DNA from 4 places in the Bacillus sp. UNC322MFChir4.1 genome. Region 4 is predicted to be linked to each of the others. Evidence: riboswitches for the same ligand, from Rfam matches in the RefSeq annotation. Region 4 holds a riboswitch; each other region holds the start of a gene.

Evidence for each region. A riboswitch is a leader RNA that binds a small molecule or an ion and turns the genes downstream of it on or off. The one in region 4 is predicted to bind thiamine pyrophosphate.
Region 1: another riboswitch for thiamine pyrophosphate. It lies ahead of thiT (energy-coupled thiamine transporter ThiT); the one in region 4 lies ahead of thiC (phosphomethylpyrimidine synthase ThiC).
Region 2: another riboswitch for thiamine pyrophosphate. It lies ahead of BR72_RS23165 (MTH1187 family thiamine-binding protein); the one in region 4 lies ahead of thiC (phosphomethylpyrimidine synthase ThiC).
Region 3: another riboswitch for thiamine pyrophosphate. It lies ahead of tenA (thiaminase II); the one in region 4 lies ahead of thiC (phosphomethylpyrimidine synthase ThiC).

The regions. Positions count from the first base shown of each region.
Region 1 is NZ_KN050810.1:282,575-290,537, forward strand. It holds gene feoB (ferrous iron transport protein B) at 1-828, opposite strand, end outside; gene BR72_RS20530 (FeoA family protein) at 825-1,052, opposite strand; TPP riboswitch at 1,314-1,415, shown strand; gene thiT (energy-coupled thiamine transporter ThiT) at 1,502-2,098, shown strand; gene BR72_RS20540 (response regulator) at 2,239-2,889, opposite strand; gene BR72_RS20545 (sensor histidine kinase) at 2,858-4,321, opposite strand; gene BR72_RS20550 (substrate-binding domain-containing protein) at 4,318-5,208, opposite strand; gene pgtP (phosphoglycerate transporter PgtP) at 6,134-7,498, shown strand; gene BR72_RS20560 (hypothetical protein) at 7,656-7,963, opposite strand, start outside.
Region 2 is NZ_KN050813.1:8,435-16,397, reverse strand. It holds gene BR72_RS23175 (glycoside-pentoside-hexuronide (GPH):cation symporter) at 1-693, opposite strand, end outside; gene BR72_RS23170 (AraC family transcriptional regulator) at 937-1,842, shown strand; TPP riboswitch at 1,893-1,995, shown strand; gene BR72_RS23165 (MTH1187 family thiamine-binding protein) at 2,102-2,422, shown strand; gene BR72_RS23160 (ABC transporter permease) at 2,370-3,170, shown strand; gene BR72_RS23155 (ABC transporter substrate-binding protein) at 3,167-4,159, shown strand; gene BR72_RS23150 (ABC transporter ATP-binding protein) at 4,156-4,905, shown strand; gene BR72_RS23145 (ABC-F family ATP-binding cassette domain-containing protein) at 5,318-6,856, shown strand; gene BR72_RS23140 (DnaJ family domain-containing protein) at 7,013-7,384, shown strand; gene BR72_RS23135 (hypothetical protein) at 7,585-7,833, shown strand.
Region 3 is NZ_JQKQ01000024.1:92,095-100,057, reverse strand. It holds gene BR72_RS11225 (CBS domain-containing protein) at 1-156, shown strand, start outside; gene BR72_RS11220 (DUF3965 domain-containing protein) at 421-1,572, shown strand; gene BR72_RS11210 (SH3 domain-containing protein) at 2,347-3,504, opposite strand; TPP riboswitch at 4,060-4,167, shown strand; TPP riboswitch at 4,227-4,327, shown strand; gene tenA (thiaminase II) at 4,414-5,109, shown strand; gene BR72_RS11200 (ABC transporter ATP-binding protein) at 5,078-5,821, shown strand; gene BR72_RS11195 (ABC transporter permease) at 5,818-6,570, shown strand; gene BR72_RS11190 (ABC transporter substrate-binding protein) at 6,567-7,568, shown strand; gene tenI (thiazole tautomerase TenI) at 7,579-7,963, shown strand, end outside.
Region 4 is NZ_JQKQ01000011.1:94,234-102,196, reverse strand. It holds gene BR72_RS04690 (lactate permease LctP family transporter) at 1-249, shown strand, start outside; gene BR72_RS04685 (hypothetical protein) at 295-990, opposite strand; gene BR72_RS04680 (arsenic transporter) at 1,036-2,394, opposite strand; TPP riboswitch at 2,595-2,709, shown strand; gene thiC (phosphomethylpyrimidine synthase ThiC) at 2,957-4,717, shown strand; gene BR72_RS04670 (DUF7010 family protein) at 5,068-5,625, shown strand; gene BR72_RS04665 (hypothetical protein) at 5,791-6,099, shown strand; gene BR72_RS04660 (arsenic transporter) at 6,162-7,520, opposite strand; gene BR72_RS04655 (cytochrome d ubiquinol oxidase subunit II) at 7,899-7,963, opposite strand, start outside.

The sequences.
Region 1 (7,963 bases), on a different contig from region 4:
TTTATGCGTAATTAATTTATCAATTCTTTCCGAAAAAGGAATACTTCCTTCTTTTTCATTACGAATCACACTTGTTTTCAACTTTTCAATATACGCTGCACGTACTCCGTATATATGCTGTTCTAGCGTAACATCTAATTCTTCTTCTACTGCAGAGCGAATTGCTACAAGTTCGTTATATACATGCGACTTGGCAATTTCTTTCTCTACCACTTCGTTATTTCCTAAAAATTGAAGCGCAAGCCATCTTGCATGCTCATCATTTTCGCGCTGCAATTTCTCCATAACGCGCTGGATTCCTGTCTCGACCGCTTTACCATATGAAAGAACAAACGGTTTCTGCCCCGCCTTATCGCCTTTATGAAGAGCAGCTAATAACTCCTCGCATCCTTTTCCACTTCTTGCGATAACAGGAATAACTGTTACACCTAGCGTTTCAGATAGCTTCTTAACATCAATCGTAATCCCGCGTTGTTTTGCCACATCAATCATATTTAAACCGATAGAAAGCGGTTTTCCGAATTCTAACAATTGTAATGTTAAATGCATATTACGTTCAAATTGAGAAGAGTCCACAATATTTAACATATGATGAAATTCTTCTGTTAATAAAAATTGTGTAACAACTCCCTCATCACGGGATACAGGATTTAAATCGTATATACCTGGTAAATCTATTAACATTCCTTGCTTATCTTTTAACTTACCAATCTTTTTTTCTACGGTTACTCCGCTCCAGTTCCCAACGTATTCATAAGAACCAGTAAGCGCATTAAACAATGATGTTTTTCCCGTATTCGGATTTCCTAGCAAAGCAACCTTGTTCACGCTAATTCCACCTTTATCATTTTCGCATCACAATGACGAATAGAGATTAATTGTCCACGGCATTCTAATGTACATGGACCATTAAGCATTGCCTTTTGTTTTAAACAAAGCTCGCAGCCCTCAGAAAATCCAAATGAAGCCAAACGGCGTTTTAACAATTTATCAAGAGATTGTAAATCTTTTACACGTACTTTTTCATCTATACTCATATCAACTAAGTTCATAAATTATCCCCCTCAAAAGATAACGATAATTATTATCAATACCAATTATAACATGACTCTCTGAAAAAACACTATACAATATACCGTGAATTTATTACTATTTTTTGTACAATTCCATCTTATTTAACATAAAAATCGTTGTTATGCATGGCCAGTCGCCCCTCCCTAAAAAGAAAGGGGTTTTTATTTCAACTTATATATAAATTAAATTTGCCATTCTTATCCATTGTTATTACAATGGTAGTAACAATCTAAGAATCTCGTTGTCACAGGGGGAGCCACGTCGCTGAGAGGGAACACTTTGTTCCGACCCTTAGAACCTGTTAGTTAATGCTAACGTAGGAATTGTGCAAACATATATACATAAGTAGTGATTTTCAATTTGTGTATTTTCATCCCCCTATGATAAAGATTCTTCTTTTGTAACTTGGATGTAGGGGGATTTTTACATGCGTAATACAAATTTACAAGCGATGATAGAGGCGGCGATTCTTGCAGCATTTGCGTTAGTCATCGACATTTTGCCATTATCTATTAAACTTCCAACAGGCGGTTCTATCTCGTTTGCGATGATTCCAATTTTTATTGTTGCTTACCGCTGGGGATTTAAAGCGAGTTTCTTAAGTGGTCTCGTTTGGGGATTATTACAAATTGTCGCAGGAGATGCATCTATTTTTACGCCGGTACAAGCGTTTATTGAATACTTCATCGCCTTTGCCTTTATTGGCTTTTCTGGATTATTTCATGCACCAATTCAACAAGCAATTGCTAATAAACAAAAAGCAAAAGCAATCATGTATGTCATTATCGCTGCGTTTATTGGTAGCCTAGCTCGTTATTTTTGGCACTTCATTGCTGGCTTTATTTTCTTTGGACAATATGCACCAAAAGGACAATCAGCTGTTTTATATTCCTTTATCTTTAACGGCATCACAATGATTGGTTCTTTCGCAATGTGTGCGGTTCTACTTGTCGTTTTATTTACAACAGCACCGCGCTTATTTATGAGCGCGAGTATAAATACAAGCAAAAAAAAGATTGCTTAATCAGCAATCTTTAGAGTCTCTAAGTATTTCGGAAATAACTATAATATAACGAAACAAAAATCCCATTTTTCTAAAGTGGGATTTTTGTGTTGTTTCAAATCAGCGAAAGAAAAAAATCTTTTATAACAAGCATTATCCCGTCATATTATATGTATTAAATTATACTTTATGGCATATTGAACAAGTTCACTTTTCTTAGAAAGATTAAGTTTGTTCAACATTCTCGTCTTATGGGTATCAACCGTTTTTATACTGATCGTTAATTCCCCAGCGATTTCAGACATTGAAAAACCTTGAACAAGAAATTTCAATACCTCTCGTTCACGTGGACTTAAAATTACATATGGATTTCGAGAATCCGTTTCGTTTTGCATTTTTTTTAACATAGTTGAAATTTCCTTTGGACGGAGGTATATGTACCCATCCATAACAGAATCAATCGCATTGTATAATTCTTCATCGACAGCCGCTTTAGGGACGTAACCTGAAGCTCCCGCGTTCATGATTGATGTTATATAATCCTCATCTTCATGCATGGTAAGCACGATGACTTTCGCTTGTTCATAGCGTAATTTAATTTCTGTTAAAACTTGAATTCCATCTATGCGTGGCAAAGATATATCTAATATCAAAATATCGGGCCTTAAATTGTCGTAAAGCCTTAGTGCTTCAAATCCATCAGCAGCTTCACCTACAACCTTTAATGATGGCCTTTTTTGTAATAATAGTTTTAAACCAGCTCTCATCAAAGCGTGGTCATCAACTAACATTATGCTGATTGTCTTTTCCATCTTGATCCCCTTCTCTCTGTTTTAATGGGATAGACACACTAACTTCCGTTCCACCGTTATTGTGAGTTCTAATCAAAAATGAACCTCCTAATAATTCTGCTCTTTCCTTCATTCCATATATTCCGATTCGATTTTGCTGGCGAGCTTTTTCAAAATCATCCTCATTTATACCGTGACCGTTATCATGGATGTTCAACAAGATCGAACAATCTCTTATCTCCATATTAATCGTAATCTCAGTCGCTACTGTATGTTTCACTACATTGGTAAGACTTTCTTGAACAATTCGGTATAGTGCTACAGCAATATGACTATCTATGACGAAGGCGTCATCATCAGGAACGTGTAGAGTTACCGTAAGAGCGCATTTTTCTTCAAACTTTCTTACGTATTTCCTTAATGCAGGAATTAATCCCATATCATCAAGGATCGGTGGCCTTAATTCTACTGCTAAATCTCTAATTTCTCGTAAAATACCGGCTGCTGTCTCTCGACTTGCATGAAGTAGCTCCAGTTGCTCGTCATCTTTAGCTTCATTAGCCAAAATACGCATTGTAACCATTAAAAAAGTTAGGGCTTGGCTTGTTTCATCATGAAGTTCACGAGAAATTCTTTTTCTCTCCTCCTCATGAGCGGATAGTAGTTTCAAAATCAACGTATCTCGAAGGGCATCCTTTTCTTGAAGTTCCTTCAATAATTTCTCTACTGCAGTCCTAGAACTAATCAGATTGTCAGCCATTTCATTAAAAGCCTGTGCAAGTTTTCCAACTTCATCATCACCTACTGCTTTAGCTCTTAAGGATAAATTACCAGCTGATATGCCTGCTGCTGTATCAACTAAACTATTAATTGGCCGGGTAATGATACGGGTCACATAATAAGCGATCCCTGCTGCTCCCATGCAGACCAAAAATGTAGCAACAACCAACTCTATTATTTTAGTAAAAATATAGCTTTTCGCCTGTTTTTCTGCCATTCCAACTCTAACGAACCCTACATCTCCCTCTTCAATCGGAACAAGTATGTCATGAATATTTCCTTCATCAGAAGTTAGGATCGCGTAATTTTTAGTATTAACACCATCAGGCTTATGTGCGTTTAATATTCCTTTCGGCAGGTGCTTAGAGAATGTATTACCGACAAGAACATTATTATTGTTAACGACCAGTATATAACGAACATCTTTGTTCGTTTCCTGTGCACGTGTAATGAGAAGATGGATTGAATAATAGTCGTCAGTCAAAATGTAATCCGAGGACAATGCTGCAATATTTTCAGCAATATTTTCACCACGTTTCTTTAGGTCTTCTGTCATGATTTTTGTGAGTGATTCCCAAATGATACATCCTAATACTAGGGCGAGAAAGAGTAGCGAAATGAATATAGCTCCAAATATTTTTTGGTTTATTTGTAATTTATTCAGCCACTTCATAGATGACCCTCATATAACCTTGATTCAAATGGAACAAAACGATCAATGAACAACCCTTGAAACGCTGGTTTTATTATTTCTTGTTCGTGCATAGTAATGAAACTTTCTTTAATAATTCGCTTCTCCTCATCAGGTAAATTACTATTGATGACGACAGGACCGGTACCAATCGGTTCCGTTTTTGCAATAATTTTTAAATCCTTAATTAGTTCTGGATTTTTAAGTTTCGTACGCTCAAAGACTAAGCTATCAACAGCTGCGGCATCAACAACTCCATTTATTACAGCACTTAAGGAGTCTTCATGATTATATGTAAAAACATAACGCCCGAAGAAATGCTCTGGTGTTTCACTTAATTCAGCTAATTTTTTCCTCACAAAAATATATCCGGAATAACTAGTTGGATCGCTAAAAGCAACGTTTTTCCCTCTCAAATCATGTATACTGGATATTTCATTTTTACGGTGTACGACGACATAACCATAATAATATGGAACTCCCATTCGCTCTTGCATAGCAATTGCTTCAAGTCCCTCAACATGTCTGTAAGTGATATATGCTCCTGTTGAAAGTATAGCTATGTCAGCACCTCCATTCATCATCAACATACTAATCTCATTATAACTCTTGCGCTGAATTAGAATTGCAGGTCTATGGAGCTTCTCTCCAATATAGTTAGCTATTTTCCTATAGTGCATAATGGTATCAGTCTTTGATAACACACTTGAAATTGCGATTCGTACAGGAGCGGGATTGTCGTCTTGGTAACCAACAGGCATGGTGTCAAATTCGGAGAAAACAATTTGAGGGTTCGAACGCTCATGCTGACATCCTATTGCAGGTAAAGTAGTAAGCAATATTAAAAAAATCCTCAACCAATTTGTCATACTTTCCTCCGTTCTTACAGGCGAGGAATTTATCCCGCTATTCGTGGGCAGTAATACTCCCGCCTCAAAATTCAGCAAAAGCATCGTCCAGCTCTAGCGGCTAGAATTTCCAGCCGTTTCGCCCCCTCGGACGAGGCAAAAAGCGCCTCTCTGTCAGGGGCGTGGGCGTCCTGCGATTCTGAGCGAGCCGCTTCCGCTTTTCCTAAGAAGTTAGGCGGGAGATAAACTGCCCGTAAAAGCCCGATTGGTGAGGGCTGATAATCAGTGGGGAATGAAGAAAACCCCCACTGATTAAAGTTTCACTTTATCTCCTTATTACTAGCTCCCCAAATCACGATTGAGAGAGCTGCGTTGTCCATCAGTGAAAGATGAATATCACTATCACCCACTAATAGAAGTTTCACTTTATGTATGATGTGAAAATCCCCTAATTGAATCCTACTTAATTTAGGATTTTTGCAGTTTATATTCATATATTACTTCAGGACAATATGCGAAATCTATGAAAGAATGTATCCATCACTCCTTTTCATGTCAGAGTTGTGACAAAAAATATATAAATACTTTCTATTTATATCTCCCCTGACCGCTCCTATACAGAGCCCATTCCTCCCAGGCCATTAAAAAAGTGCTTTTCTGCCTTTTTTTCATAGAGTGACTGAGTAGTTACAAAACAGATTTATATAGCCATGAATATTGCTTGTAGGATAAATTCTGACAGACTATACTATTTTATCCTACATAAAATCAGATATTTACTGATATTTTAACGAATTGGCATATAAGATAATGTAACAAAGGAGGTATGATATAACGCAAGTATTTGTGAAAACGTCTTCACCAAATTGGCATTCTATTTATATACTAAATTTCATGCTAGTCTAAGTTTTTTGTAAATCAAAGTAAAGAAATCGAGGTAGATAATATGTTCTCATTTTTGAAACCTAAAATTGCTACTACAAAAATAGCACCAGATCAGGTTCAAAAAACCTATAAGCTTTTCCGGATACAATCTTTATTAGGGGTGTTCTTAGGTTACATAGCTTACTATATAGTACGTAACAACTTTGCCTTATCTACTCCTTATTTGAAGGAACACCTTAACCTTAGTGCTACAGAAATAGGATTATTAAGCAGTTGCATGCTTATCGCTTATGGAGTTAGTAAAGGTTTGATGAGTAGTTTAGCCGACAAAGCGAATCCTAAAAGTTATATGGCGCTTGGTTTGCTTCTTTGTGCTATGGTCAATATTATGATGGGATTCAGCACGGCATTTTGGATGTTTGCAATTCTTGTTGTTTTCAATGGGTTCTTCCAAGGAATGGGAGTTGGACCTAGCTTTATTACCATCGCAAATTGGTTTCCTCGTAAGGAAAGAGGAACTGTCGGTGCGATATGGAATATTTCTCACAATATAGGCGGAGGTATCGTAGCACCTATCGTCGGTATGAGTTTTGCTATGTTAGGCTCCAATCACTGGCAAGCGGCAAGCTACCAGGTCCCTGCTGCTATAGCTATTGTTATTGCTCTAGTAATATTAGCTCTTATTAAAGGCTCACCGGTAAGTGAGGGATTACCTCCGTTAAACAAAATCATCAAAGACGAATCCGATTCGAAAACAAAACAAAGTGTTGATTCAAAACCACCAACAGACATGAGTGCTTGGCAGATTTTCAAGAATTATGTTTTATTTAACAAAAATGCATGGTTCGTTTCCTTCGTAGATGTTTTCGTTTACATGGTTCGTTTCGGCATTATAAGCTGGTTACCTATTTATTTATTACATGTGAAACATTTCACTAAAGAAGAGATGAGTGTGGCCTTTTTATTCTTTGAATGGGCAGCTATTCCTTCTACCCTTCTGGCTGGTTATGTATCAGATAAATTATTCAAAGGGCGCCGCATGCCGCCAGCAATCATTGCTATGTCAATGATACTTGTCTGCATCATCGGTTACTGGCAAAGTACATCTTTACATTGGGTAACGATCTTCGCTGCTATTATTGGTTGCTTGATTTACATTCCACAGTTTCTAGCTTCAGTACAAACTATGGAGGTAGTTCCAGCTTTCGCTGTTGGCTCTGCAGTTGGCCTGCGAGGTTTTATGAGTTACATTCTGGGTGCATCTTTAGGTACTACTCTCTTTGGAGTAATGGTCGACAAGGTAGGATGGAATGGTGGTTTCTATGTATTACTAGCAGCAACTGTTTGCTGTATCATCTGCTGTATATTGGCTCACCGAGGAGCAAAAGAGCTAGAATACAACAAAAAACATGGACTCCAATCCTAAATCGTTAAACATGGTTCCAAGTCAATTTGACGTTAACAGAATCTTTGGCTATAAAAATAAACAACCTGACAACTCTTAAAAGAATTGTCAGGTTACATAAAAAAAGATTGCTTAATCAGCAATCTTTTTTTGTGTCTCAGTTTTCTTAGTTACTTTCCTAATGTGACTCTCTGTTTCTTACCATTTTGGGAGTTTGAGAATGGAGTGCGCGGCTGCTCTCAAATTTATTCTTACCGTTTTGCTTATGAATCCAAGATTTCATCTCATTCCATAAAACAACTCTATGCACATCATACCCTATGTGATATTGCTCATTTATGTTCTCTTTGTCATTCTCATTCCATTTGTACCATACGATTTTATCGCTTGAATCTACTAGTATTTCTCGCTGTTCAATGACAGTTGTATGATCTTTATTATTAGCTAACATAATCGCATCATTTTCTAATAATAAAGCAAGAGCTT
Region 2 (7,963 bases), on a different contig from region 4:
TTGTTGTTGACGAATTACGCTATCATTTTCTTTTGTACCAAGTGCTGTAATAATTGCTGTTCCACCAGAAATAACAGCAGCAATCACGCCAAACCAAAACCAACCAGAAGCCCCCTGAGAATGTTCACCAGTCATCAAGAAAGTAAAGAACGTAACGATTGGTACAACTGCTAGTGTAGTCCCGTTTGCCCCAAGTGATGATCCAAGTCGCGCAAATGTTGCCAATTTTTCTCGTTCCTTAGTTTCAGTGCTTAACGCTGGAATCATCGACCAAAAAGCAATGTCCTTAAATGAATAAAAACTATCGAGCAAGATATAAACAATTGCAAATAAAATGATGAACAGTGTAGTATTATGAATTGCAAGACCGAAGAAATTAGTAAATATACATACAAGAAGGATAGAACTAACTAAACCACCAATGACTAACCAAGGCTTAAATTTCCCGAATCTCGTTTTTGTGTTGTCAATTATTCCTCCAATAATCGGATCAAAAATAATTTCTACCAATCGGATTACTACGACTAAACTCGTAATAATTCCAATCATTTTTGCAGTCGTTGCTTTATCAGCTCCAGTGAACATCGCACTCGTAACAAAGACCATAAAATAGGTGCTCAAAGTTACATAAAATATGTCATGACCAAATGCACCTAAGGCATAGGAAACACGTTGTTTTAATTGTCCATTCATTTTTATTCCCCTCTTTTTGAAAAAAAATTTTAACAACAATTAAGAAAGCGCTTGCAAAGTTAAGTGTAAAAAACTAACGAACTCCATTCATGTCCTTTCGGTGGTTTTCTTTTTCATGTATAGTTTAACAAGAAAACGCTTTCCGTTTTATATCGTTTTGTGACCTTGATTTAACCTTTTGTTGCATTTCTTCCTTCAAAAGGCAGCTTAGGTTATAGTAATCACGAAGAGGGGGAGAAGCTCATGGAACAAGCAATCTTTATTAAAAAAGAACAGCATCACTTCTCAGGCGAACTTTATTTTGATTTTTGTGGTTTTTCAAAAACACTGCCTTTTCATACTTTTGGACCAGCTGTACGTAACAGCTACATTATTCATGTCGTGTTGGATGGAAAAGGAACGTACTATATAAAAGATGAAAAATATTCATTGCAGAAAGGAAATATTTTTCTCATTCCTCCAGGGGAGTCGACCTTTTATCGCTCGGATGGAGAAGAACCATGGTTATACGCGTGGCTGTCATTTGGCGGGAAGGTCGCAGAGGAAATTATTCATTATTCGAGTTTTAAAGAAGATAACTACTCTGTTACCGCAACTAACATTCAACAATATTCGGATATTATCTTGGAGTGTATGAATTACTCCCAGGGTACATTAGAAGATGAATTAAAGTTGAATGAGCTGACCTATCGTTTTTTAAGATTATTACTTACAGATGGCGGCGAATTCTCACCATCTGTAAAACAAAAATTTTCACGACTCGCGATTGAAGCGATGACATATATTGGAGAACACTATGTAGAGGAAATTACAGTAAGTGATGTGGCAAATCATCTTGCGGTCAATCGAAGCCATCTTTCGCGGGTCTTTCACAGTCATTTCGGGATGAGCATGAAGGACTGGCTTTTAAGGGTGCGCATTAATCACGCAGCGTATTTACTTTCAATGACAAATGAATCGGTAGAAAACATTTCTTATCAGGTGGGTTTTCGCAGTTTAGTAGTCTTTAGCCGCATATTTAAAAAAGTGACTGGAGAAACACCTACGCATTATCGAAAACGTATGTCGAAAGAGAATTTCCAAACAATCTCTTTATCAAGCTTGAAGTTCTTACTTGATGAACAAGAAATTATTTCACGGGCCACTTAGGAAAAATAAATTTGTTTGTTCATAAAAATAATCCATGCTACAATGAAAACGAATTGAAACAGGGGAGCCTATGTGGCTGAGAGGATGTAACAATACATCGACCCTTAACCTGATCTGGATAATGCCAGCGTAGGGAGTTGTATCAAGAATCGTAGCAATTGTTATTCTATGATAACTTGTATATAAAGCTTTCCTGCTTTGCGGCAGGAAAGCTTTTTCTTTTTGTATGAAATTTATTTAATATGGGGAGGAATTTAGTATGTCACAGCAAGTTACAGTTTCATTTTCAGTTGTACCACAAGCGAAGCATAAAGATGTATATGCGGTTGTAGATAAAGCGATTGAAGTTGTTCAGCAGTCAGGTGTGCGCTATGAAGTTGGCGCGATGGAAACGACAATGGAAGGGGATTTAAACGAGCTTCTTGATATTATTAAACGTGCGCAGCAAGCTTGCATCGATGATGGGGCAGAAGAAGTGGTTACTTCTATTAAAATCCATTATCGCCCAAGCACAGGCGTAACGATTGATGAAAAAGTATGGAAGTATCGTGAAGAATATGAAAAAACAGAAGAAATCTAATATAGCAATTACGACAATTTGGCTGTTCCTTCTCATCGCAATATGGGAAGGAGCAGTTTCGATATTCCATATTGAACCGTGGATTTTGCCGAAGCCGTCTGCAATTGTACATGAACTTATCGACATGAAAGATTTACTACTTCCCAATACAGTGCAGACTTTGCAAGAAGTACTTATCGGGTTATTTTTTGCCATTATACTTGGAACGAGCATTGCAATTATTATGGATGTGATTCCGTTATTCCGTGTGTTAATCAATCCGCTATTAGTAATTTCACAAACAGTTCCGATTGTTGTACTTGCACCTTTATTTATTATTTGGTTTGGCTACGGAATGCTGCCAAAAGTAATGGTTGTTATTCTCGTATGCTTCTTTCCCGTTACACTTAGTATTTTAGAAGGTTTTCAAACGGTAGATCAATCCATGCTAAAGCTGCTGCAAACCATGAGGGCAAGTAAGTGGCAAGTCTATCAAAAAGTAAAATTTCCAGCAGTATTGCCATACTTTTTTTCGGGATTAAAAATTGCTGTTACATATAGCGTAATGGGAGCCATTATTGGGGAATGGCTTGGTGCAAGTGAAGGTCTAGGTGTTATGCTGACAAGGGCAACAAAATCCTTTTTAACAGCTCGTGTGTTTGGAATTGCTGCTGTTATTGTCTGCGTGACGCTACTGTTGTATTTTATTGTTGAATTTATGGCAAGACTAACAGCACCGTGGGTTTACAGAAAGGATGGGAGAAAATGAAAAAAGGGTTAAAAGTGTTATTAGCAGCTTCGTTATTATTTACATTTGCAGGCTGCTCAGCAGGCAAGAAAGAAGAAAGTAAAGAGAAAAAAGTAACAGTAGTATTGGATTGGTTTCCAAATACAAATCATACTGGTTTATATGTAGCAAAGACGAAAGAGTATTATAAAAAACAAGGGTTAGATGTAGAAATTATTCAGCCAGGTGAAAATACGTCTGCTGAACAAATGGTAGCATCAGGTAAAGCTGATTTTGGTGTAAGTTATCAAGAGAACGTAACAACAGCAAGGGTTGAAGATATTCCAGTTGTATCAATTGGTGCGGTTATTCAACATAATACATCTGCATTTGCATCTTTAAAAAAGGATAACATCACATCTCCAAAAGCATTTGAAGGAAAACGATATGGCGGTTGGGGAGCACCGGCTGAAGAAGCGACATTAAAAACAGTTATGGATAAGCATCAAGCAGACTATAATAAAGTGCAAAAAGTTGTGCTTGGACAAACAGATTTCTTTAAATCGATTGGCCGTGATGCTGATTTTGAGTGGATCTATTATGGCTGGGATGGTATTGAAGCGAAGAGAAAAGGCATTGAGCTGAACACGATTATGTTAAAAGATTTAAATCCAGCATTAGATTATTATAGTCCTGTTATTATTACTAGTGAAAAACATGTAAAACAAGATAAAGACTTTGTGAAGAAGTTTATGAACGCAACAACAGATGGCTATAACTTTGCAATTAAAGAACCGAAAGAAGCAGCGGATATTTTAATTAAAAATGTACCGGACATTAATAAAGAGCTTGTACAAGAAAGCCAAAAATGGTTAAGTACGAAATATCAAGATGATGCGAAAGCGTGGGGAGTACAGAAGGAAGAAGTATGGACGAATTATATGAATTTCTTATATGACAATAAAGTCATTAAAAAGAAAATTGATGTGAAAGCGGCCTTTACGAACGAATTCCTTCCGAATGAAAAATGAGCGGACTACAAGTAAAAGACGTTACGAAAACATTTGATGAGAAAACAGTGCTAGAGCATATGAACGTTGTGGTTCAAGAGGGTGAATTCGTTTCTTTTGTTGGACCAAGTGGTTGCGGAAAAAGTACGTTATTAAACATTATAGCTGGCATTGAACAAGCAAATGATGGAGATGTGATTTACGAAAACCAATCCGTTATGAATCGAAACATTGTGAGCTATATGCCGCAGCAAGATCTCTTGCTTCCATGGCGTTCAGCCCTTCATAATATTGTATTACCGTTAGAAATTGAAGGACAATCGAAAAGAAAGCGATTAGAAATTGGTATGGAAGCATTACGGCAATTTGGACTTGATGAATATGCAGATCATTATCCAGACGCGTTATCAGGTGGAATGCGGCAACGTGTTAGCTTCTTACGGACGTATTTATGTGATAAACCGATTATGCTTCTTGATGAACCCTTTGGAAAACTAGATGCATTTACAAAAATGGAAGTGCATAGCTGGTTATTAGAGTCATGGCAAAAAGGGAAACAAACGATCATAATGGTTACGCATGACCTAGACGAAGCGATTTTGTTATCAGATCGCGTCTTCATTCTGTCACAGCAACCTTCAACAATTGTCGGCGAAGTGAAAGTGAACTTGCCGCGCCCTAGAACGATGGACATGTTAACGTCAGAAGAATTAAAAGAAGATAAAACAGAGATATTGAAAATACTAGCTCCTTATATGAGGAAATAAAGCATTACCCCTTAACGGTTTTTGATACTATTAACTGTTAAGTGGTTTTTTGTTAGATTCTAAGCAGGAATTTTAACAAATTTGCAGAATTTAGCATATGATAGAATAAATGTATGATTTTTGTTTATTCTATATACAAATAATAATTTCTAAAGAGGTGAAAGGATAAGATGACTTTATCAACTGTTCTTCAAATGGTTTTGGCTTGATAAGGGAGTAGTCTGCCCATTTTTTGAGTAAAAGCCAACCGAAAGACAGTAGATAAAGAACCTTATTCCTTTTTTACGATAATAATTTGTAATGGATAAGGTGTGTTTACCTTATCCATTTTTACGTTTAGCGAATTGAATATTGTTTTTTTGTACTGTTCTCTCGTTTGGCTTTAGATGTAAAGCGAAAAGGAGAGAGTAAAATGAGTATGTTATCAGTTGAAAATCTTACCCATATGTATGGGGATAAAATAATCTTTCAAAATATTGGTTTTCGATTACTTCGAGGTGAGCATGTTGGTCTTGTAGGGAGCAACGGAGCGGGAAAATCAACGTTACTGCGTATATTATCAGGAGAGTTACTTCCTGATAAGGGAGCGATTGAATGGTTTCCTCAGATGAAGATCGGTTTTTTACAGCAACATATAGATTTGCAGGCTGGCACAACGATTATGCAGTATTTACAAAGTGCCTTTGCTCACTTGTATGATATCGAGAATAAGATGCTGCAAATCGCAGAGAAAATGGCAACATGTGATAACCTGGAACAATTGTTAGTGAAATACGGAGAATTACAAAGTGTACTTGAGCATTCTGATTTTTATCATGTTGAGGAAAAAATCGAAATGATTGCTACGGGATTAGGAATTTTAGAACTTGGTATGGATCGCGATGTGGCACAACTAAGCGGCGGCCAACGCACAAAACTGTTATTAGGAAAATTATTATTAGAAGAGCCGCACGTTTTATTACTCGATGAACCAACAAACTATCTTGATAACGTGCATATTGAATGGCTTATGGGTTATTTGAAACATTATGAACACGCTTATATTGTCGTTTCGCATGATGAAAGGTTTTTAAATGAAATTACGAATGTCATTTATCATTTAGAACATAAAGGACTGAAACGCTATATCGGCAATTATCAATCATTCATAACAAACTATGAGCAACATAAACAGCAATTACAAGTCGCGTATGATAGGCAACAAAAAGAGATGGAAAGACTAAAGAACTTTATTCAAAAGAATAAAATTCGTAAAGCGAAACAAGCAAAGAGTCGTGAGAAAGTATTAGCAAAAATAAATCAAATCGGAAAACCAACTTCTGCACTGCAACCGCGCTTTATGTTTCAGGTGCACTTGGATCCAGTTAGCCGAATTTTAGAGACTAAAGATATGCAGATTGGTTATAAAGAGCCTTTATTCAGCCCCATTGATTTACAAATAAAGCGCGGTGAAAAAATTGCAATCGTCGGCTATAACGGGATTGGGAAAACAACAATGTTAAAAACAATGCTTGGGTATTTGCAGCCGTTAAGTGGCACGGTGCAAATAGGAGAGCGAGTAAACCCGGCGTATTTTGCACAAGAGGAATTTGCTACGGAGCAAACACCGCTTGAGGAAGTATGGTCACTGCGGCCGGATATGACGCAAAAACAAATTCGGCAATCATTAGCAAGATGCGGCTTAACAGAAGAGCACATTTTACAGCCGCTTTGTTCTTTAAGCGGCGGAGAACAAACGAAAGTACGTTTATGTGAGTTAATGTTAACAGAAAGTAATGTACTTGTTTTAGATGAACCGACGAATCATTTAGATGTTCGGGCAAAAGAAGCACTGAAGCAAGCTCTTATGGAATATGAAGGCACAGTGCTACTCGTTTCTCATGAACCAGATTTTTATGAAGAATGGGTGACGCAGGTTTGGACTGTGCAGGACTGGTGCAACCGCACTTAATAGTGAGGAAAGTGTTTCTTGTTAGTTGAACCAATCGGGCTTTTACGGGCAGTTATACCCCCACCTATCTTCTTTGCTTCTCTTCCAATCTTGAGGTGGGGGTCTTACTGCCCGTTAATGCGGGATAAACTGTAAATAAGGGGAGGGGGTGGTGTTATGGATATTTTTTCGATTCTTGCGGAGGAACGTATTCGGCAAGCGCTGAAAAATGGTGAATTTGAAGACCTGCCAGGGAAAGGGAAACCTCTTGAGTTAGAAGATTTATCGATGATCCCAGAAGAACTTCGCATGAGTTACAAAATTTTAAAAAATGCTGGTATGATCCCTGAAGAAATGCAGTTACAAAAAGAGATGTTAAAAATAGAAGATCTAATTGCTTGTTGTCATGATGAGGAAGAGAGACAACAATTACAAGAAGAATTAACGGCGAAATCACTTCGTTTTCAACAACTGATCGAAGAGCGAAAAATGAAAGGAACAGCTTCATTTGGTATATACCGCGATAAGATATTTCGAAAACTTTTGTAAGGAAGATCGTATGATTTTGAAGTAAATAAGAGAGAACGATTGTTATCTGTACAATTAGCTCGAAAATTATCCTAATTTAGGTAAAAATGTAATTTTATTAGAGGATATGGAGAGAGTTTTGGCGAAATATTTAGTTGTGATTGTTTTCCCTGAAAAATATAAATCGAACTCTAGCTGAAGAGTGAAAGGGGGATTTTAGGATGGAAATGGAAATGGTAGTAGGCGTTATGTTTTTTATTTTACTGTTTGCAATTATTGTAAAAGCAAATGCATCGAGTGGAAGAAAAAAGGGACGAAGCCGATACAATTCCGATTCAACGGATAGTACAGGATATAGTACAATATTTTTTGCAGACTCTAGTGATAGCTCAGGAGATTGTGGAAGCTCTTTTGGCGGAGATGGTGGCAGCTGTGGCGGTGGAGATGGCGGCGGCGGAGGTGGAGATTAACACAGAAATGCGCCTGAAGTGGCGCATTTTTTATTGTTCTGAAATTTAAACAAACGTTTGATTAGTTGGGGGAAAGCCTTGGGAAATGTATTAAACAAACGTTTGATTAATGGGAGTAAAGCGCTGTGAA
Region 3 (7,963 bases), on a different contig from region 4:
ACTGAGTTAATGGCACGTTACCAAATAAGAAGATTGCCAGTAGTTGAACATGGGCAACTTGTTGGAATGCTATCACTTGGTGATTTAGCAACGACTAAATATGCAGATGATCAGGCAGGCGAGGCCTTAAGCGAAATATCAGAACAAACAGACTAAAGAAAGCAAAGATGTAGTGAAGGATAAACTATTTACATGGACTCCATTCGTTTCATTCATAATCTGTGGGGGCTTCCCCGCAGATTAAATTAACTTTTTATATAATCACTTTTGACGTTTTTGTTAATAACTATTAATATATGAAAAAAATGGTATACTTATGAATATAAGTATTATATGTTATTTTGAATATAGTGATATTCATAATTAATTTAATAGCATTCAAATATTTTATCATACATATAGAAAATGGGGGGGAATTATATGGAGATTATGCAAACCGAGCCTAATTGGAACTTGGTTACGGATGCGTATGTGGAGCCGAAAAATTTTGCTGATTTACTTTCTTTGCTTATACCAGAGTATCCAAAGGGAGAAGGAAAAGAACGAACGATTCTGGCTTGGAAAGAAAAAGAATTTTATAAGAAAGAAAATTTAATTCCTTTTATTTTATATGGAATGAAAAAATTACATGATTTGCCGAAGTTTCATAAAGATGAAATGCCAACTTTAGTCCGAATTATTCGTTTATGTCAACAAGTAGGATGGTATCAACAGGCTTATGATTTTATGGTTGCAGAAGGATTAGAGGAATTCGTGCAAACATCGCTAGAGTACGAATCATGGGATGTATTTACACAAGTGGTTGCTTGGAATTATTTAATTATAAAACAGAAAGTTACGGAATTAGAAAGTAATGATGCTTTTATTTGGGAAAGAATTAAATTTAATGTAGAGTGTATTGAAAAGTATAAGACACTTTTGTCTCATAAAGAAATGATGGAGATTATGTTTCTGTTTCTTTGTAAAGAAGCAAAGGGATTATCAAAAGAGCAGTTAGATGAAAATTTAATGAAGTTGGCGATATATTGCAATACATATATTTGTGATGTATATACGTTAGATTTATTAAAAAAATATAGAAAATGTACAGATTTCTTAACATATTATGAACCAAGCCGTGCTGCTGTAGCATGTCAACGTGCAGTGATTGCACAAATGTCTGATCGCCTTAATCCGTTGAAGACAATTCATGTTGATGATTATTTATTTGTTATAAAAGAGATAATGGAGCATATATCCTTTGAATTTATAACAAAATATGAGCACTTTATTGGGAAATTACTATCATATATTCCATTTTTTGAAATGATTCAAGTTCCACAACAAATGTATTATTGTGAAGAACTTATGTTTATATGCAAAGGAATCGGTTATAAGGAGGAACTACTACGCAATTATATATTTGTTCAATTACCAAATTGTTTCCCATCCTTTATTAAACAATTTTTAAAGAATAAGCGTTATGCATCAATACATGACATTTTATTTTATTGGTGCAGTGATGAACAACGTATGAATCTAGAACATAAATATAATTTAAACTTTATTTATGAGCAATATGCATGCGGTTAAAATAGTTTTATATTTATACTAGTAAAAAACTTTTTTAGAGGCGGTCACGGTCTTTTCCTGCCACGTGCGATCATGTTTTATTCTATATTGCGGTGACTTGTATGTTGAAAAATTAAAATGATATATAGTATGTTTATTCTTATATAAGGATCTGGCTAAAAAGTCCACTTTTTAGTCAGATCCTTTTCCTTTTCGGTACGATTCAGCTCAGTAAATCGACTATTTTTATATCGAATATTGTCGAAGGGTCTTTATATCATGTCGAAGCGCCGATATATTCTAAAAAGTGGTCGATATATCGTGAAAAGCGCCGATATATTGCAAAGAATGGTCGATAATGTAAAAAAGGATTCCACATCATGTGGAATCCTTTTTTAGTAGTAAAGAAAGTAATGTCAAAGAATTGCGGCGTTATTTTCCTATTTTCCACGTTTTTTCATGTTGTTGCTTTTGTTTACGATATTCTGGAACGTATATATACTGAGATACTATAAGAAGAATAGTTATAAAAAATACTGGAAACATTGCGGAGACATGGAAGCCATTATAAATAATGCTTGTTAATAAAGAACCTATAATGAATAGTGCGGTATATATGTGTGAAATATGTCGCTTTAGTCGGATCTTGAATATTTCCATAATCACTTCGCAAGCAACAAACGCAATAATAATGTTTAATAATACAATGTTTGTGTTATAAATTAATAAGCAAAAAATTAACCCGAAAAATGCTAAATACTCAATAAGTAACGAAATATTACGTGCCATAATGCGTTACCTAACTAAGAAAGGAAGTGGATTTACAGCATTTGTTTTTTTAAGATTCCATTCCCCGTTATGTAATTCAAAATGTAAGTGTTGACCAGTTGAATGGCCTGTATTTCCCATATAACCGAGCAATTGGCCTGTTGCCACTGTATCTCCTGCTTTGACAGCTCGACTTTTCATGTGAGCATATACAGTTGTGTATAACTTCCCGTTTATATGATGAGCAACAAATACAACATTTCCGTAACTTGTAGAATAATATGATTTAACGACAGTTCCAGGTGCTGAAGATTGGATTGAAACATCTCCTGTTGCTGCAAAATCTATACCATAGTGCATTGCTCCCCAGCGTTCTTCAAATCCTGAACTTATTTTTCCTTGAGTAGGATATTTAAATACAGCTGGAATAGATGGTGTAGCTTGCTGTTTGGGTTGTTGTTGCTGCTGTTGTACTATATAATGCTGTGCGACATAGCCATATCCTGATCCATAGCGAATTTTATACCATGTTCCCAAATTCTCAACGACTTGTACTTGTGTTCCATGTGTTAAAGAACCGATAATAGCTGTATTTGTTCCTGCTCCGCTACGTACTTTTAATGTAGGAGTGGCAACAGAATAAGAATTTCCACCTTGTACAGTAATTCCTTTTACTAATGGTTGATCAGCGTTAGATAAAAACTCTTTCTTTACATAGCCGATTGTTCCATTATGTACAATTTTATACCATCCTTCTCGTTCCTCTTGAACAGTAACAAATTTCCCATTTGGTAATACAGTAATAATTTTAGATTGTGTATTTGGTTCAGTGCGAACGTTTAATACATCTGTATTTACGATATACTGATTCCCACCATCGTGTGGTTTTGTTAAAGAAATTGCTTCTTTTTTGACATAGCCAGTTTTATTGTGAGCGTAAATTTTATACCATTCATTCGTTGTTTCAAGAATTGTAACGGGAGTGTCACGTGTAATGCTGTCAATAACAGAATCTGCCCCATTAGGACTATTGTACATTTGTAATGTTTCTGTTTTTACATAACCAATTTTGGTTTTTGCTGTTTGCTCTGCTGCTGCGGTATGTACATTAGATTCTGCTATAGAGGGAAGCATAGCGGCAACTGTTACAGTAGTTGCTGTTATTGCTGCGACTTTTAAATTCATATATTCATAGACCTCCTTATGTAATAAGCTATTATGAATGAAATCATAATATAAAGCTGTTGAGTTTGTAATATATTTGTTGATTCAAGACAAGTAAATATTTTTTCTCTATATACAAGTTAAAAAATCGACTTAAGGAGAGCATCTGGATGAGCTCCTACCGCACAAGCTATGCTATATTCTGCATAGTGGCGACTTACATGTCGAAAGATTTAAATGGATATATAATAAAAGGATAGCAGATTTATAGCCGTTCTGGAAATAGATAGAAGAAATTCATTTTTTTCTGAACTTACAGTATGTTTTTGAAATATTTTCGTAACTACTCATCCATACATTTCATTTAGAAGTTTGGTAAGAGGTATTATTCTAGTGAAAATAAAAAAGGCCCTAACTACTCCTATACATAGCCAATCCCTCCCAGGCCATGAAGAAATGCTTTTCTGTCTTTTTTTCATAGAGGGACTGAGTAGTTACATATTTTCTTTTGTTTAATTCAAAATGAAAAGAGTTGCCGATGAGATATGGTGATGGTATACTGACTATGTTAAATGAATATACTGCTAGGGGAGCTAGTGTTGCTAGCTGAGAGTAGACCGATAGTCTTTGACCCTTGAACCTGATCTAGATGATGCTAGCGTAGGGAAGCAATTTGGACGATATAAATAACGTCCCCGTTTCTTTATGCATAGAAACGGGGATTTTTTCTTAACAATTTTATAGAACACCACTAGGGGTGCTTAAAAGCTGAGAGAGGTAAAAACCTTAACCCTTATAACCTGATCTAGGTGATGCTAGCGTAGGGAAGTGGAAACAACAAATGAGTTTTTCTTTTGTTTGCTGTGGCCACTTCTTATATGGAAGTGGCTTTTTTATTTGGAAACATACATACAGGAAGGGGAAGCGGAGATGACATTTTGTGAAAGACTATTTGAAAAGGTGCAACCTATTTGGGAGAAGAGTCACAATCATCCATTTGTAACAGGGATGGGAGATGGAACGTTAGAGAAAGATAGATTTCAATATTATATTGTTCAAGATTATTTGTATTTGTTAGATTACGCAAAGCTATATGCAATTGGTGTTGTCAAAACAACAAATCCAAAAGTGATGGCGAAATTTGCTGAACAAATTGATGGAATTTTAAATGGGGAAATGACGATTCATAAACAATATGCAAAACGCTTAGGAATTTCTGTTGAAGAGATGGAATCCGCAAGGCCATCAGCTATGAATCTAGCATATACAAACTATATGATGTCTGTTTCTCAAAACGGTACACTGGCTGAGCTAATTGCAGCATTGCTTCCATGTATGTGGAGTTATTGGGAGATTGGAAAGCGTTTAAATGCGATTCCAGGAGCACGCGATCATGAATTTTTTGGTGAGTGGATTCAAGGATATAGCTCTGAGGAATACGGGAATCTTTGTGTATGGTTAATTGATTTATGTAATGAAATTGTAATTGGGAAAACAGAAGAAGAACGAAATCGTTTAGAAGAGATCTTCTTATATTCCAGCCGTTTTGAATATTTATTTTGGGATATGGCATATCGTAAGGAGATGTGGGGGTTTGAAGAGCAAGAACATACTACAATTTCATAACGTTTCTTTCCATTATGATGAGAAACCGATTATAGAGGGTCTTAATGCTGCAGTACAAGAAGGGGAATTCATTAGTATTATTGGGCCAAGTGGCTGCGGGAAAAGTACATTGTTTCGGCTTATTACGGGACTTGAGAAAGAAAATGCTGGCACGATTGATGTAATGGGAACAACTCCTGTTGGCTATATGCCGCAAAAAGATATGTTACTCCCGTGGCGAACCATTATTGAAAATGCAGCTTTGCCTCTTGAATGCCAAGGAATGAAGAAAAAAGAAGCGCAAATGAAAGCACTAGAGCTGCTGGCGCAGTTTGGACTGCAAGGATATGAAAAGAAGTATCCAAAAGATTTATCAGGCGGAATGCGGCAACGCGTATCGTTTATTCGGACGTTGTTAACGGGAGGCGACCTCTTACTATTAGATGAACCGTTTAGTGCACTTGATGCATTAACGAAGGCATCTCTGCAAGAATGGTTGTTTGAACAATGGAAACATTGGCAAAAAACGATTTTGTTTATTACACACGATGTTGATGAAGCGCTGTATCTTTCTAATCGTATTTTTGTCGTAACAGAGCAGCCAATTACATCATTAACTGAGCGAGTTGTACCCCTTGGACAAGAGCGCTCTCGAAAGGATTTGCATCGCCTGGAAATGCTGGCGTTAAAAGATGAACTTATTGGCATGTTGCAAAGACAGGTGCTTGTATGAAGCGAATTATAGATTATGTTCCGGCTATTATTGTAACTGCTATTTTGCTGATTGGATGGGAAATAGGGGCACGGATTCTTGATGAAATGTACATTTTGCCGTCTCCAAGTGCCATTGTTCGAAAAATATGGGATTTGCGGGATATATTGCTTACGGTGCATTTACCAGCAACGCTTTCTGTTACAGTGATCGGCATTGTCATTTCTATCGTATTAGGCGTTGGGTTAGCGATGTTGATGAGTATGAGCTCATTTGCTGAGAAGGCATTTTATCCGCTCTTAGTTGCTTCACAAACGATTCCCGTTACAGCTTTAGCACCATTATTTGTTTTATGGTTTGGTTATTCGATTTGGAGCAAGGTTGTTGTCACAGTACTGATTACGTTCTTTCCTATTGCAGTGAATACGTATGATGGCCTTTGCAGTACGAAAAAGGATTGGGAAGAGCTTTTAATTACATATGGTGCAACAAAAAAAGATATATTTTTCAAATTGAAATTGCCGTCTGCGCTTCCCTATTTTTTTTCAGCTTTAAAGGTAGCTGTGCCATTTAGCGTGATTGGGGCAGCAATTGGTGAGTGGCTCGGGGCACAAGCGGGGCTAGGCTATTTTAGTAAACGAATGATGACACAAATGGATGGTGCGGGTGTGTTTGCGCCAATTGTTTTATTGTCATTACTCGCTATTTTCTTTGTATTACTCGTTTCGATATTTGAGAAGAAATTGATTAGTTGGAGGAAGCATTCATGAAACTAGTAAAACGCATCTTTGTGTTTACATTATTAATTGCGATGATTGCTGGGTGTTCTAGTAATTCAGCATCAGAAAAGAAAAAAGGTGAAAAAGAAGTAACTGTTATGCTCGATTGGTACCCAAATGCAGTGCATAGCTTTATTTATGCAGCAATTGAAAAGGGCTATTTTAAAGAAGAAGGTGTGAAGGTACATATTAAATTCCCTTCTAATCCAACTGATCCATTAACGTTAGCAGCAGCAGGAAAAGTAACGGTTGGATTGTATTATCAGCCTGATGTTGTAATTGCGAGAGCGAATGAACACATTCCAGTGAAATCTATCGGTGCCGTTGTTCGTTCTCCTTTAAACCACGTTGTCTCGCTAAAATCAGCAGGTATTTCTTCTCCTAAAGATTTGGAAGGAAAAACAATTGGATATTCAGGGACACCGCTAAGTGAAGAATATGTAAAAACGATGATTAAAGGAGACGGGGGAAACCCAAATAACGTAAAAGTAGTCGATGTTGGTTTTGATTTAGTACCGGCTCTTACTACGAAAAAAGTAGATGCTGTTACAGGGGCATACATTAACCATGAAGTTCCAGTCATGCGTCATGAAGGTTACGAGCCAGCATATTTTAACCCAGCGGATTACGGTGTACCGAACTATCATGAACTTGTATTTGTAACAGGCGACAAAGCATTGAAAAAAGATAAAGAAACATTACAAGCCTTTTTACGCGGGGCGAAAAAAGGTTATGAATTTATGAAAAAAAATCCAGATGAAGCATTAAACATTTTATTAAATCATCAAGAAAAAGAGAATTTCCCGTTGATTCCAGAAGTTGAAAAAGAAAGTATGAAAATTTTATTAGACAAAATGGAAACGAAAGATGAACCATTTTTATCAGATACAGCAAGTTCGTGGGAAAAACAAAACAAGTGGTTAAAAGAAAAAGGAATGACAAAAGAAATGGTTCCGGCAAATGAGTTGTTTGAAAACATTTTAAAGTAGGCGAATGGATATGAAAGCTGAGCTTCACGTTATATCAAATGGTCGTATGTCATTTGAAGAGTTAGCGAATATAGCAACTGATATTGAAAGTGAAATAGATTATTTGCACATTCGTGAGCGAGAGAAAAGTACGAAAGAGTTATATGAAGGTGTGGAAAAGCTCTTATATAATGGGTTTCCTTCTTCTAAACTTGTCATCAATGATCGGATTGATATTGCAATTTTATTCAATATTAGACGTGTACAACTTGGATATCGCAGCGTGGATGTAAAGTCTGTTAAAGAAAAGTTTTCTTATTTACATGTTGGTTACTCCGTTCATTCATTTGAAGAAGCTGTATTTGCTTTTCAAAGTGGCGCAGATTCTCTTCTATATGGACATTTGTTTCAAACGA
Region 4 (7,963 bases):
CTACAAGCGATTACAGCGCAGCAAGTAGGTGTGAAGGAAGTATTGCTTGTTGCTGCCAATACAACGGGTGGGGTAACGGGTAAAATGATTTCTCCGCAATCGATTGCAATTGCATGTGCGGCAGTTGGACTTACTGGGAAAGAATCGGATTTATTCCGCTTCACAGTGAAACATAGTTTATTCTTTGTAACAATTATCGGCATTATTACATATATTCAAGCTTATTATTTAACTTGGATGATTCCATAAGCACAAACAAAAGGGATTCTCTTATAAGGAGATTCCCCTTTTTCATTATTTTTGATTTTGATAAGGAAAATGAACAGTTTTAATATGGTGTAAGTTGAAATGAAAATGTTGATTACGTGCTGTAATGAGTTCAATTTGACTGTCAGTTACTTCCGTTAATTTTCCAATTTTGTAAGTTTGTATGCCGAGATCAAGTAATACAATATGTTGTTTTAGTTTTTTCATTTGTTCAGAAAACGTTCGGGCAAGTGTGAGTTTGGATGATGTTGGTGACAGTCTTTCTTTTTCTAAGCCGTAAGGTGTTTCGGCGTCTTTATAAGGAACAAGATATTTGACGTGGTGAAATGGGACGTATAACGTTTGATAGACAGGTGAGAGGAAGACAAAATAGTCATTCATAATATGAGTGACATATCCATGTAAAAAATGTTCGTATGATAGTGCGAGTTCAATAAATTGTCCTTTTGCCACTTGTAGTGTTTTTCGAAGTGAAATTGTCGATTCGGTTGATAATATATCTTGTGGTAGCAAAGATTCTGGAATTGTGAGATTTTCAAAGTCTGGGCATTCTGTGAATGGAGTTAAATGTTGAATGTGTAGACTAGAGATATACATGTATTTTTCTCCATCATACAAGACGATAATATCGGAACCTTTATCAATCATAATTCCTTCAAATGGAAGGTCTCCTGATAATAATACTTGCACGGGTTGATTCATATATTTTTGTAAATGAAGCATAATAATCTCCTTTCTTGTAATTACATACGTTCCTTCTCTTCATCTTTAAGCTGCAAAGATTAATTTCACCCAATAATATAAGCAAAATAGCGTGAAAATGACAGTTGGCGGAATGACGAGAAATGTAGTTTTCATATACGTTCCCCAGCTGATATTTACTTTTCCTTTTCTTGTAATATACATCCACATTAAGGTTGCTAATGTACCGATTGGGAGTAGTAGTGAGCCCATGTCACTACCGATGATGTTTGCAAGATAAATTGTTTTCAATGTAATCGGATCTAGCCCCATTTCGGTAAGAGCGATTGTACCGATCATTAAGGCAGGATGGTTATTAAAGATGTTAGAGAGGATTGAGAGTAAGCCGCCCATAATAAAGCTAGCATGAAATAAGCTACTGGTGATGAGTGGCTGAAGTTTTGTAACGAGAAAGTTAGTTAAACCGATGTTATGAAGTCCGTATACAATTACGTACATAGAAAATGCGAAAATTAACACATACCAAGGTGTTTTCTTAATCATGTCAACTGGTGGAATGCGCAGTTTATGCCATCTCCACCCAAGTAAAATAATAGAGCCAATGACCGCTGTGATGGCGATAGAAAATTGAAAGTACGATGCAATAAACAAGCTGATGCGAACGCATAAAATAAATAAGAGCATTCCAAACATAAATCGTGTTCGCTTACGATTTGCATCTGTTTGGGGTCTTGGCTGCAATGGATGAAAGGATTTTTTGACGAAATTTTCATCTAAATGTATCGGTAAGACCGGGAGGGTTTTCGGTAATTGTTTTTGAAAGATGAGGAATAACAGGAATGCCATAAAGATAAGGCCTAATGTGGCAGGGACAAACATCATTGCTGTATGCATGTATAAATCCATATGGATAATTTTCAAGGCGATTAAATTTACAATATTGCTTACACCAATCGGTGCACTTGAGGCAGTGGCGATGAGTGCGCCGCTTAATAAGTAAGGTATTTTTTGATCATGTTTAAGTCGTAAATGGTGTAACAAAAGCAGTAAAATGGGAGTTGTAATTAATATGCTACCGTCGTTATTAAAGAATAATGTCATGAGAAAGCAAAGAAGATTTGTATACCAAAAGAGGCGAATACCGGAGCTTTTTGCCTTTTTGGCAAGTTGAACAGCGCACCAATGAAAAAAGCCAAAACTCTCTAGTACGATCGCCATGACAATGGTAGCCATAATCGTTATAGCAGCGCCAATAATTTTTGAGCTAATATCACCCAAGTCAGCAACAGAAACAGTGCCGCTTAAAATGACAATCATTGCTCCAACTGTTGCTGGAATTGCTTCATTCATTCCTTTTGGTCGCCAAAAGATGATGAGCATAGTTCCGAGAAACGCGAGTATGGTTATGAGAGATTGGAGGTTTATCAACTCTTTCACTCCTGTTCTTATAGTGAAGTGTCCTTGCAGAACATAGTCCTACACCGGCTTATACTACATATGTATGAAGTGCGGATTCGGCTTGTACTAAGTGAAATAACTATTTTTTGAGTGAAAAGAAAAATTGTAAATATCTTTGCATTTTTTAGACAATGATGTATGATAGGTGCGTAGTAAAAATTTAATCAGTGATAAACTGGGGGTGCCCGTAGAGCTGGGCTGAGAGAGAAGCGTGTTGAAGCTTCTTAACCCTTTGGACCTGATCTGGTTCGTACCAGCGGAGGGAAGTTGTCGGCTTTACATAACAATGTCTTTATGTAGCCAGGTCCTATTCTTTATGATGGGCCTGGCTTTTTTATTTGGCATTGCTAGCCGCTAGTTCTCTTCCTTGTCACAAGAAAAGTGGAGCCGACTGTTTAGACCCGTCGGCTAAGGTTCTTTCGCACCGAAAGCGTTTTTTGTTTTCTCGTGCGGAAGGTTCTTAGACGGAAGGGTTTAGGAGGCGAAACTGGATCACAAGAAAAGTGAAGACACAGGGGAGGAAAAAATGATGAAACAATCTGTTTCAGCTGAGCAAATTGAGTTAAAGTCAAGTTTACCAGGAAGCAAGAAGGTATATGTAGAAGGTACGCGTGAAGACATAAAAGTACCAATGCGTGAGATTGCGCAAAGCGATACAAACGGTGTACCAAACTCGGCTATTCGTGTGTATGATACGAGCGGTCCTTATACAGATCCGAATTACACAGTGGATTTAGAAAAGGGGATTCAGGCGCCGCGCCGCTCGTGGATTGTGGAACGAGGAGATGTAGAAGAGTATGAAGGTCGTGAAGTGAAACCGGAAGATGATGGGGCGAGAGCAGCGTCTACACATACGCCTGTATTCCCGCAAATGGGACGGAAGCCACTTCGGGCAAAAGACGGGGAAAATATTACGCAAATGCATTATGCACGTAAAGGTATCATCACAATAGAGATGGAATATGTAGCCATTCGCGAAGGTGTGGAGCCGGAATTTGTACGGAAGGAAATTGCTGAAGGGCGTGCTATTTTACCAGCAAATATTAATCACCCGGAAGCAGAACCGATGATTATTGGTCGTAACTTCCATGTGAAAGTAAACGCGAATATTGGGAACTCAGCTGTTTCATCCTCTATTGCTGAAGAAGTTGAGAAGATGACGTGGGCAACGCGCTGGGGTGCTGATACGATTATGGACCTATCTACTGGGAAAAATATTCATACGACGCGTGAATGGATTATTCGTAATGCACCTGTACCAGTTGGAACAGTACCGATTTATCAAGCACTTGAAAAGGTAAACGGAATTGCCGAAGATTTAACGTGGGAAGTATACCGTGATACGCTCATTGAACAAGCCGAGCAAGGGGTAGATTATTTTACGATTCATGCTGGCGTGCTACTTCGTTACATTCCGCTTACAGCCAAGCGTGTAACAGGAATTGTATCACGCGGTGGTTCGATTATGGCGCAATGGTGTTTATACCATCATCAAGAAAACTTCTTATATACACACTTTGAAGAAATTTGTGAAATTATGAAGAAGTACGATGTTTCCTTCTCTCTTGGAGATGGATTACGCCCTGGTTCGATTGCGGATGCAAACGATGAAGCTCAATTTTCTGAGCTCGAAACATTAGGAGAGCTTACGAAGATTGCTTGGAAGCATGACGTCCAAGTGATGATTGAAGGGCCAGGGCATGTACCGATGCATTTAATTAAAGAGAATATGGATAAAGAGCTTGAGATTTGTCATGGTGCCCCGTTCTATACGCTTGGGCCATTAACGACAGACATTGCACCTGGTTATGATCATATTACTTCTGCAATCGGTGCAGCGATGATCGGTTGGTTTGGTACAGCAATGCTTTGCTATGTAACGCCGAAAGAACACCTCGGCTTGCCAAACAAAGATGACGTTCGTGAAGGTGTGATTACGTATAAAATTGCTGCACACGCTGCCGATCTTGCAAAAGGTCATAAAACAGCACATGAGCGCGATGATGCTCTTTCGAAAGCGCGTTTTGAATTCCGCTGGCGTGATCAATTCAATTTATCATTAGACCCTGAACGTGCAATGGAATATCACGATGAAACATTGCCAGCAGAGGGAGCAAAGACAGCGCATTTCTGCTCTATGTGCGGTCCTAAGTTTTGCAGTATGAGAATTTCGCATGATATTCGTGAGTATGCGAAAGGGAATGATTTAGAAACAACTGAGGCGATTGAGCGAGGTATGAAAGAAAAAGCCGAAGAGTTTAAAGAAGCGGGGAGTCAGTTGTATAAATAAGTAGAAACTTGAAAAGCTGAAATGAAAAACCTTTCTTTTTTTGGGTGGGCCGGAGGGTATGGCTGTGTGTGGGAGCGGTTAGTGCCCTTTTCTAAACAGCTTTTAATCTATGATCATGTGTACTTAATCTAATATATAATCATCCCCCTGCTGAGTAAGAGCGGGGGATTTGTTGTTCTATTGAGAATGCTTTATATGGAATGGCGACTTGGAGAAAGATTTTAAAATCACATTATACAGTAATAATATTCAGAAAAAATATAAAATTGGTTAAAATGCTATATAATGAATATGTAGAATAACCAATATTTGGTCTTGTTGTTATATGTTATGAAAAGGGGGATGGGGTATTGGAATTAGATGGCTTAAGGGATGATATAGCGGTAAGGGGTAAACGGGGATTACATTTTATTCTAGCTTCAATTATGATTTGGAGTGCTATCTTAGTAGTATGGTTACTTCCGATAAAGGAGGTATCGACAAAAAATTTATTCATATTTTGTATTACTGCAACGCTTTTACCGATTGCTTTTATGATGTCTAAAATAATAAAGGCAGAGTTTTCAACTAAAGATAATTCGTTAAATGCTTTAGGAATATTATTTTCTTGTAATCAATTTTTATATATTTTAATTGCAATGTGGATTTATCAAGCTGTTCCTGAAAAAATGGTTATGATATTAGCAGTAGTATTTGGAGCGCATTTATTACCTTTTGGATGGTTATATAAATCTAAAGCGTACTTTGTAATGGCGATAGTTGTTTCTTTCACATCTTTTATAGTAGGAATTATTTTTAGCCCAGCAATAGTGGCAATAGTTATGATATCTTTAGAAATTATATTTTCTATATGGTTAAGTTTTGAGATTAAGGCTTTAGGAAGTCGGATACATAGAGGTGAAAAGTAAAAAACTTTTCGAGGTGAGCGAGGGCCTTAAATAGACAGAGCCTTTTAATCTATGATTATGTGTATATAACTTAATATGTAATTATCCTCCTGCTGAGCGGGGGGATTTTGTTTTTTTATCAAGAATACTTTTCGTAGAAAGTGAGATGAATTGGAGGAAAGAAAGGTGAAGCAGAAGGTTATTCTTGCTATTGCATGTATATTACAGATTTTTTTTGTTGTGACATTTGTTTTGTTATTGTCACCAAGTTATGAGAAGGAAATGGATATTATTTTAACAGCCGTTGGTACGTTGTTTCTCGTATTTAGTAGTTTTGGTCTTTCCGTATATTCATTTGCGAGGGGATGGTACCCAAAATTATCGTTTTTACTTATCGTCACATCGTGTATGTTTCTTGCCTATTTCATTTTGGCCTTCATTCTTCCGGAGGCTGGGATCCCGCCTTATCTCTGTCACCGATTTGTAGAGCGTTAGTATACATTAAAATAGGGACCACCCCTAATCTATTTTTTTTGGTCCCTATTTAGTTTGATAGATTAACGGGCGAAGACGAGCTGTACCCAGTAGAATAAGAGGAAGAGTGTTACGATTGTGGTGAGTGGAATGACAATTAAGGAGACCCTCAAGTAATCTTTCCATTTTACTTTAATTTTATTTTGCTTTAGGATATACATCCAAATAAGAGAAGCGAGTGTACCGATTGGTAATAACAATGATCCCATATCGCTACCGATGATGTTGGCAAGGTAGATGGTTTTGAGGGTAATAGGATCTAATCCCATTTCTGTTAAGGTAATTGTTCCAATCATTAAGGCAGGGTGGTTGTTAAAGATGTTTGATAGAATCGAGACGAGTCCGCCCATGGTAAAGCTGGCATATAATAAGCTTTGATTGACAATCGGTTCGCATACTTGGACAAGCCAAGCTGTTAATCCAGCGTTATGAAGCCCGTAAATAATAACGTACATGGAAAAAGCGAAAATGAGAATGTGCCACGGTGTCTTTTTTAGTATATCGACTGGGTTTGTTCGTAAATAATACCATCTCCAGATGAGGAGAACGAGGGAGCCGACTACCGCGACAATCTCAATCGGAATGGAAAGAAATGAGGCAACGAAAAGAAGACAACGCATAAGGAAGACAAACAGTAACACTTTTAACATAAATTTTGTGCGTTTCTTTTTCGTATTAATTGAATCTGTCCCTTTTAATGGATGAAAGTGTTTTGTGAAAAAGACTTCTTCAATGTCATAAGCGGATTTTGGTAGTTGTTTCGGTAATTTCTTTTTCACAACTAAATACATGAGCCATGACATAAAGATAAGCCCTAATGTTGCAGGGACAAACATCATTGCTGTATGCATATAGAGTGTCATGTGAACGATATTTAATGCGATTAAATTTACAATATTACTAACGCCAATTGGAGCGCTAGAAGCTGTTGCAATCAATGCGCCGCTTAATAAATATGGAATTTGTTGATGCGGTTTTAATTGAAGATTTTTTAGAAGTAAAATTAATATTGGTGTTGTAATTAAAATACTACCATCGTTATTAAACAATAATGTCATAAGAAAGCAGAGTAATTGAATGTACCAATATAGACGATGCCCAGATCCTTTTGCTAAGCTTGCGAGCCTAGCTGCTGCCCAGTGAAAGAAACCGAAACTTTCCAATATAACGGCCATAACGATTGTGGCGATGATGGTAATGGAGGCGCCGCCGATCTTACTAATGATATCGGCAATGTCAGCACGTGAAACGAGGCCGGTAATAATGATAATTCCTGCTCCGATTGCAGCTGGCCATGCTTCATTCAATCCGCCTGGTCGCCAAAAGATGATGGTCATGGTAAGAAGAAAAACAACGACCGTAATCCAAATTTCGATACCCATAGCTAGCCTACCCTTCTAAGTTGTTTAGTTTGAACAAGAGTATTTCAACTTGTCCGAGACTTTCTACTTAATCATATTCAAATTGTTAATAGAAGGTATGAGGCATTACCCTAACTGTTGTAAATATGTGTGTTTAATACTTTAGGGAAAAGACATAGCATATAGGGGATTTTAAATGAAAATAGGCACATAGTCAGTATGTGCCTATTAGGTATTTATAAGAGAAAAGTGATTGCGTACATCTACCTAATTATCTTTTGGTAGGTAAATGCGGAGTGAAATCTACTCTTTATTTTGTGGTAGGTGATGTTTGACTAAGTATTTTGTTATGAGTATAGGTATTTGTGATGCTGTCTGTAATCGTCAGGTAGTTGAACGTCACTTTAAAAATGATCGATCTTTCAAAAATAAGTTCCAGAAGAAGATGAAGCCTGGTAGTAAAA